DNA from 2 places in the Aliivibrio logei genome. Region 2 is predicted to be linked to the other one. Evidence: riboswitches for the same ligand, from Rfam matches in the RefSeq annotation. Region 2 holds a riboswitch; the other holds the start of a gene.
What was found. A riboswitch is a leader RNA that binds a small molecule or an ion and turns the genes downstream of it on or off. The one in region 2 is predicted to bind lysine.
Positions count from the first base shown of each region.

Region 1: linked by a shared signal. The riboswitch ahead of A6E04_RS18380 (Na+/H+ antiporter NhaC family protein) and the one ahead of lysC (lysine-sensitive aspartokinase 3) in region 2 are both predicted to bind lysine.

Region 1 covers NZ_MAJU01000029.1:65,310-69,747, forward strand. Annotated here, with positions in the region: gene fadR (fatty acid metabolism transcriptional regulator FadR) at 90-932, shown strand; gene A6E04_RS18370 (MipA/OmpV family protein) at 1,206-1,958, shown strand; gene A6E04_RS18375 (H-NS family histone-like protein) at 2,037-2,441, opposite strand; lysine riboswitch at 2,683-2,866, shown strand; gene A6E04_RS18380 (Na+/H+ antiporter NhaC family protein) at 2,951-4,438, shown strand, end outside.
Region 2 covers NZ_MAJU01000013.1:6,306-10,743, forward strand. Annotated here, with positions in the region: gene metH (methionine synthase) at 1-655, shown strand, start outside; gene lysC (lysine-sensitive aspartokinase 3) at 724-2,073, opposite strand; lysine riboswitch at 2,141-2,315, opposite strand; gene A6E04_RS13145 (pyridoxal-phosphate-dependent aminotransferase family protein) at 2,529-3,638, shown strand; gene A6E04_RS13150 (PglL family O-oligosaccharyltransferase) at 3,687-4,438, opposite strand, start outside.

The DNA.
Region 1 (4,438 bases), on a different contig from region 2:
GGTTTCAAATTAAGAAATAGTTAAGAATTTGTTTAAGTGGTGGTATGATGAGTTTAGTTATTTTAATAAAAAATGGATCGTAAACTTGTATGGTTATTAAGGCTAAAAGTCCTGCCGGATTTGCTGAAAAATACATTATAGAAAGCATTTGGAATGGTCGATTTCCTCCAGGTTCAATCTTACCAGCAGAACGTGAATTATCTGAATTAATCGGGGTTACAAGAACAACGCTTCGAGAAGTATTACAACGCCTTTCTCGTGATGGTTGGTTAACGATTCAACATGGTAAACCAACAAAAGTTAATGATTATATGGAGACGTCGGGTCTTCATATTTTAGATACATTAATGACATTAGTGGATGCAAATAATGCGACTTCAATTGTTGAAGACTTATTGGCAGCAAGAACTAATATTAGTTGTATCTTTATGAGACAAGCATTTAAGACCAATAAAGAAGGATCTCTTCGCACATTAGACCGAGTAATTGAGTCTTGTGAGCAGTTAATTGCAGCAGAAAGCTGGGATAAATTTATTGAAGAATCTCCATTTGGGACAAAACTTAAAGCTGAAATAAAAGAAGATAATGAAAAAGATCCAATAAAGCGCCAAGAGTTGTTAATTGCAAAAACCTTTAATTATTATGATTATATGTTATTTCAAGGTATTGCATTTAAATCAGGCAACCAAATATATGGACTGATCTTTAATGGTCTTAAAAAGCTTTATGCTCGTGTTGGTAGTTATTATTTCTCAAGCGATGAAGCAAGAGAATTAGCATTACAGTTTTATCGAGACCTAAAACAGATTTGTGAAGAAGAAAGAAAAGATGCTGTAATGCCGAGAATGCGTCAGTATGGTATTGAAGGCAATCTTATCTGGAATGAAATGAAAAAGAATTTACCAAGTAATTTTAGAGAAGATGATAGTTAATTTCATCTAAAAATACATAAAAGGCAGGCTAATATAGCCTGCCTTTTTTTTGTTCTAAATTTATAAAAGTAGTTATATTCTGTATTTTTTGTCATTTAATTGCGTTATCTAATGGTTGATAGTGTTGGTTCTATGTTTTTATTTGGAATTTAATTCTGTATACGTTAACAATATCTTAAAAACTGTCAAAGAGTATCTAGTACTGTATAGTGCGTAGGTATAAATAATAGAATTGATATAATCATCGATAATTAAACGTATAAAGGGTATGCAGTGAATAAATTAGTCAGTGGTTTCATCCTAGGAGCAGTATTGCTCGTAACCAATAGTGTAAATGCAAAAATATCTCAATGGTCTATTGGTGCTGCAGCAGCATATTCCCCCTCTTTTTATAAAGAAACACCATCAAATACAACGGTAATACCAATGATTGGTTATGAGGGAGAGCATATATTTTTGCGTGGATTCAATGGTGGTTATCGTTTATATCCTATTGGCTCACCTCAAAATATTATCTTTCGTTTTGTATATGATCCTCGAACATTTCAACCAGAAGATTCTAAAAATGCAGAGATGCAGCAATTAGATGAACGAAAAAGTACGGTGCTAGGTGGGGTTAGCTATCAAATAATTACTCATATAGGGATCATTGAGTTCACCGGAGGGACTGATGTTGGTAGAGCGCATAATGGATTATATGCAGAAGCAGCATGGCGTTTACCGATTAGAGGGAAAGGATGGGCCGTAACCCCATCTTTTGGTTATTCATATAATAGCCAACGGTTAAACAATCACCTTTATGGGGTATCAGCTGAAGAAGCCCAGAGAAGTGGTATTGAAGAGTTTGATGCTGATTGGGATGGCCAATTTTTTATTGGATTATCGACTTATTTCCACGTAACCCCAAATATAAGAGTGACGGGGGGCTTACGATATGTGAACCTTGAAGGGAATTTAGAGCAAAGTCCGATGATAGAGCACACAACCAGCTCTACGGGTAATGTTGGTATAGCATACGTATTCTAAATAATAGATATTTAGAATAAAAAAAGCCATTCTTTTGAATGGCTTTTTATCGAAATCGCATTGTTCTATAAGAACAATTTAGATAGCGAACTCTTCTAATGATTTACCAGAATCAAGGTGTACTTGAAGTGCTGATGGAGTGCGGCCTTGGCCTGTCCATGTTTTTTCTTCGCCAGCGTGGTCTAAGAATTTGTACTTAGCTGGACGTGGAGCACGTTTCTGCTTTGTTTTAACTGTAGTAGAAGACATTGTGTCTAGTAGATCTTCAGGAGCGATACCGCTCTCAATCATCATTTGACGGAATTCTTCAAGCTTCGCTTGTTTTTCAGCAAGTAGAGCGCGATCTTCAGCTTCTGTTTCTTGACGTTCAGCAACAACTGCTTGAAGCTTTTCAAGCGCTTCTTCTAGTTGCTCTAATGTCATTTCACGAGATAACGCGCGTAGGCTACGTAGGTTCAGTAATGTTTTAATAGTATCAGACATGTTTGATTCCATATTAATTTGATAATGTAATTTTTATATAACCATTAAATAATATATCAAACTATGGGATAAGGAAATAATTAATTATTAATGATAATAATATTAAAAGTGATATGTCTCTATTGTGAGATAATTAAATGTTAATTTTAAAGTATCTCATTCTACCTATGCGTGGTTTTTAATGTTAAAATTCTCAGAATAGTATTGCAAAGTTGTATTCAATCCGTACAATAACTCCACCTAAACGGGTAGAGGCGCATTGCCTAAAAGTAAATTGTTCGAGGTTGATAACCGATGACTGCAATTGAAAGGAGTTAATGCCGAAGTTAGTGCTGTTATCAAACAGGTTAGCTGGGGTTATTTCGAAAAGGAATAACACTGCCATAGTCAATTTTATTTTTTAACTATGGAGCGCTACTGTGGGGGAATGGTTTTATTACATTCACTTCCTTATAACGGTATATACCGTATCTACAGTAGATCTCCAACCAAACTGGTTGTTGTAGATCATGAATTTAGCCGATTTTTCCAATTCTCCAATTTCAATATTGCCCCCATTAGTTGCACTGGGTTTAGCTATCATTACGCGTCGAGTTTTATTATCTCTCGGTGTGGGTATCGTTTTAGGTGCTATCTTATTATCAAGTTATTCTATTTCTGGCACAAGCACGTATGTCTTTAATTCAGTTAAAGGTGTATTTATTGCTGACGGAGCAATAAATAGCTGGAATATGAGTATTGTTGCTTTTTTAATCTTATTAGGAATGACAACAGCACTTTTAACCCTATCAGGCGGAACTCGCGCTTTTGCTGAATGGGCACAAACACGTATTAAAAGTAAACGTGGAGCAAAATTATTGGCAGCCTGCTTAGGTGTGTTTATTTTTGTTGATGATTATTTTAATAGCTTAGCCGTTGGTTCAATATCCCGCCCTGTAACTGACCGTTTTTATGTATCACGTGCTAAGTTAGCTTATATTTTAGATTCAACAGCCGCGCCTATGTGTGTACTAATGCCTGCGTCTAGCTGGGGTGCATACATTATTACTATTATTGGTGGTATTTTAGTTTCTCATGGAGTAACTGAATATTCAGCACTGGGCGCTTATGTTCGTCTCATTCCTATGAACTTCTATGCGGTATTTGCATTATTAATGGTATTTGCTGTCGTTTGGTTCCAATTAGATATTGGTCCGATGCGAGATCATGAAAATGAAGCTAATCGTGGTAATGGCTTTGATGATCAAGCGGTTGATAAAGAATCGAAAGACTTAAATGAAGAGCTAAACATTACAGAAAGTGATACTGGTAAAGTTTCTGATTTAATCTTTCCAATTATCGTACTAATTGTCGCGACTATTTTCTTCATGGTTTATACCGGTGCTCAAGCGTTAATCGCTGATGGTAAAGAGTTCAATATTCTGGGTACCTTTGAGAATACCGATGTTGGAACCTCATTATGTTACGGTGCTTTACTTGGTTTAGCGTCTGCATTAATTACGGTTTTCCGCCAAAATATAGAAATGAAAGACATTGCAATCACAATGTGGATTGGTGCTAAGTCAATGTTTGGCGCAATACTAATTCTATTCTTTGCGTGGACAATTGGTTCTGTTATCGGTGATATGCAAACCGGTTCATATTTGTCTAGCTTAGCTCAAGGCAGTATTGGTATTCATTGGATCCCAGTTATTTTGTTCTTATTGTCAGGTTTGATGGCATTTAGTACAGGTACGTCATGGGGTACATTTGGTATTATGCTTCCTATCGCAGGAGACATGGCTGGTGCAACAGATATCGCACTCATTTTACCAATGCTAGGTGCTGTGTTAGCTGGATCTGTGTTTGGTGATCACTGTTCTCCTATCTCTGATACAACAATCTTGTCTTCAACAGGGGCTCGTTGTTGCCATATAGACCATGTATCGACACAATTACCTTATGCGTTATCTATTGCCGGTGTTTCAGCGGTTGGTTATATAGCACTTGGCTTTACT
Region 2 (4,438 bases):
TATTGGTGATGATATCGAAGTGTATAGCGATGAATCTCGAACAACAGTCGTAAAAGTACTGCATAATTTGCGTCAACAAACGGCAAAACCAAAAGGGTTTAATTACTGCCTATCTGATTATATAGCACCAAAAGAAAGTGGTAAGAAAGATTGGATTGGTGGTTTTGCGGTTACTGGTGGAATCGGTGAACGTGATTTAGCGGATGCATATAAAGCGAATGGTGATGATTATAACGCAATTATGATCCAAGCTATTGCTGATCGTTTAGCGGAAGGTTTTGCTGAATATTTACATGAAAAAGTACGTAAAGAAATTTGGGGTTATGCTACGGACGAAAACCTGTCTAATGATGAGTTGATCCGAGAAAAATACCAAGGCATTAGGCCTGCTCCTGGATATCCTGCATGTCCTGAACATACTGAAAAAGGGGCTCTTTGGGAATTAATGAAGATTGAAGAATCAATTGGCATGTCATTAACATCGAGCTATGCAATGTGGCCTGGCGCTTCAGTATCTGGAATGTATTTTTCTCATCCTGATTCTCGTTATTTTGCTATTGCACAAATACAGAAAGATCAAGCTGAAAGTTACGCTGAACGAAAAGGCTGGGATATGTTAGAAGCAGAGAAATGGTTAGGACCTAACTTAAATTAAACCTTAATTATGACTTAAAATAAATGCCCGTTAGCGAATGTTAATGGGCATTTTTATTACGTTAATATTTATTCGAAGAGTTCTTTATGAAGTACTTCAACTGCTTTTTTTGCTTCAGCGTCACTTAATAAAAAGCATAAATTATGCGGGCTAGCACCGTAACAAATCATACGTAAATTAAATTCTTCTAATGTACCAAAAACTTGCTTTGCAGAGCCTTTAGAGTTACTCATCTTATTACCAATTAAAGCGACTAAGCATAGATTATTTTCAACTTCTACAGTGCAAAGTTCTTCGAGCTCTCTTTGTGCCTCTAACGGTAGTTCAGGAGCTTTACCGTTAGTGTTCGTTTGATCTAAAGTTAATGCAACACTGACTTCTGATGTGGTAATTAAATCTACCGATATTTGGTATTTAGCTAAAATTTTAAATACTTCAGCTAAAAATCCATAAGCATGGAACATACTTGGGCTATGTAACGTCACCATGGTTTGATTGCAACGTAATGTTAATGCTCGAAATAATGGAGAGCTATTTACCTTTTGTTTGATCCATGTACCGCCTTTTTCTGGCTCTTTAGATGAGCCAACAAACACTGGGATTTGATGACGCAATGCAGGAAGTAAAGTTGAAGGATGTAGAATTTTCGCACCATAGTTTGCCATTTCTGATGCTTCACTAAAGCTGATTTCTGGAATAGGGGAAGCTTTGGGAGCGATGCGAGGATCTGTCGTATAAATGCCAGGGACATCAGTCCAAATTTCTAAACCGCAAGCTCTTACTGATTCTGCGATCAAGGCTGCACTATAATCACTACCGCCTCTGCCTAATGTTGTTGTATTTCCGTCACAATCCGCACCAATAAATCCTTGAGTAACGACGATGTGTTTTTGGCATAAAGGAGCTAGTTTTTCTTGAGCTAGATGAGAAATATAGTCTAATTGAGGTTCGCCTTTACCAAATGTTGAGTCAGTACGAAGAACGGTTCTTATATCAAAACGAACGGCTGAATTGCCTCGCTCAATTAACAATTGAGTAAATAGGTGAGTAGACATTAGCTCACCGCAAGAAACAAGGTGATCGGTTAATTTATCACTTATTTGGAATGAGGCTGAATCAGCGGCTTTTTCTATATCATCTAAGATTTCAAGGATAGCTTGTTCTGGATAAACAGGATCAGCTAATTGATCTAATACAGAGAAGTGAATATCTTTTAATTCATTAAGAATATTTTTTTTCCGTTGAGTATTTTCAACACCATTAGCTAATTCAACTAACAGGTTTGTGACCCCTGAGCAGGCGCTAATAACAACTAAGTGAGTATTTTTGTTTTGTTCTATTACATGGGCACTACGGCTCATTGCTTCAAAATTAGCAACGCTAGTGCCACCAAATTTAGCAACATTTATAGGGTTCACTATCCTGTCTCCCGACTACATCCAATGTGGAAATAAATATGAAGAAACGACAGCAATATAAAAGGTTATTGCTAGAAGCTCTTCACTTAATATTTAAGTGACAATCGTAAGGATTCAGCCAATACGATCGATAAACGACTCCCAAGGGTAGTTTATCTCGGCATAACTCTCCCTCACTTATTTGTTTTGGAGTTTGGGCTCCACAAATTAAGCTACCTAGGTAATGCTCCTCTTCTTTATATTTCTAAAAGTACGAAATACGTTTCATTAATGTGCTTTTTTATGAATCAAATGTCAATTGATAGTAACGTTTTTTTTGTCTTTCTTACCTTCTAAGTAAAATTTAACTATTTAGTGTTGTTTTAGGCAGTTAAGTCACTCTAATTAGTTTGTCTAATTGAGTTTAATTATTTTTATGTTTATTATTTGAACACTTACTATTCAAGGAGCGAGTCATGCAAAGTTTTATTCCACCACAAAGAACCCTTATGGGACCTGGTCCATCTGATGTTTCTCCCCAGGTATTACAAGCATTGAGTCGCCCTACTATTGGTCATTTAGACCCATTGTTTATTAAAATGATGGATGAAGTAAAAGAGCTATTAAAATACGCATTTCAAACAAAAAATGAATTTACTATCGCGGTGTCAGCGCCAGGCAGTGCAGGAATGGAAACGTGTTTTGTTAATCTTGTAGAGAGAGGCGAAAAAGTACTTGTTTGCCGTAATGGTGTTTTTGGTGAGCGAATGCGACAGAATGTAGAGCGTTGCGGTGGAATTGCGATCGTTATTGATGATGAATGGGGAACTCCTGTATCGTTAGCAAAAGTAGAAGAAGCATTGATTAAAGATCCTGAGATTAATGTTATCGCATTTGTGCACGCAGAGACATCAACAGGTGTATTAAGTGATGCGAAGTCTATCTCTGAATTGGCACAGAAATACAACTGTTTAACTATTGTAGACGCAGTAACATCGTTGGGTGGGGTTCCTTTATTCGTAGATGAATGGTTATTAGATGCGGTTTATTCAGGATCTCAAAAATGCTTATCTTGTATACCTGGTCTTTCTCCTGTGACGTTTTCAAATAAAGCGGTTGAGAAAATGAAGTCAAGAAAAGAACCGGTACAAAGTTGGTTTTTAGACCAAAGCCTAGTATTGGGTTACTGGAGTGGAGAAGGCAAAAGAAGCTATCATCATACCGCACCAGTAAACAGTCTATATGCATTGCATGAATCATTATTAATGCTTAAAAATGAGGGGCTAGAGAATGCATGGAAGAGACATGATTATTTTCACCAAGAACTTAAGCGTGGACTAGAAAGTTTAGGTGTTTCATTTATTGTTGATGAGAAATACCGATTACCACAGCTAAATGCGGTCTATATTCCTGATGGTACTAATGATGCTTTAGTTCGAAAAGTATTATTAGAAGAATATAATTTAGAAATTGGCGCAGGATTAGGGGATTTAGCGGGTAAAGCTTGGCGCATTGGATTGATGGGGTATGCGGCACGTAAAGAAAACGTGTCTCTTTGTTTAAAAGCGTTATCTGACGTATTATAAATAACATGATGATAAAACGCCGTTGATAAATTCAACGGCGTTTTATCATTACTTTCTGATTTGACGTAACTTTTGGTCAAGTTGAACGGTTTCGAAATTGTTATTCGGAAATAAGAATACGGCTTCTCTTCTTATGTCTTCCGCGTTTGCTTCTTGCCCTAAAGCTTGATAAGCGATGATTAGGTTTTGATAAAATGCTGGTCTAGGTTTATTTTTTATAAGCTCTTTGGACCAAGTAATGTAAGGTATGATTAAATCTGGCCTTTTATTGATGATGCCAATGGATAATTGTGCTGATAATACATCCCAATTAAATCTATCTTCCCACACGACAGGATTACTGACTTGATTTAATATTTCTGGATTCATTGGTTTTGTTGTTTCAAATTTGGTTAAAATCCAGTTTGTGTGTAATGCTGAAAGCATATAAAAGGCAGTGATAATTGGAAGAACAAGAGAACTTACTCGTAACGATATTTTGCTGACTCCAGTAATGCGGTATTTTTTATACTTACAGCTAAGCTGATCTATCCAAAAGAGAAGGATAATGAAGGTAAACCAGTGAAGCATAGAATGGTAAAAAGGGTATTCTAATTGGCTGTGAATAAAGATAGGACTGATTAGAGCAAGCAATGCAAATTGCGTATCTAATTTACTTTTTCTAATTTTTAGTAACACCCCACCAGCAGCTAGTAATAATCCAAATATAGCAAGAATACCACCTTCTACTCCCCAGTAGAGGACCTCATTATGAGGATGGTCCATTGATGGTAATCCCGATTTATAATCGGCAGATATTT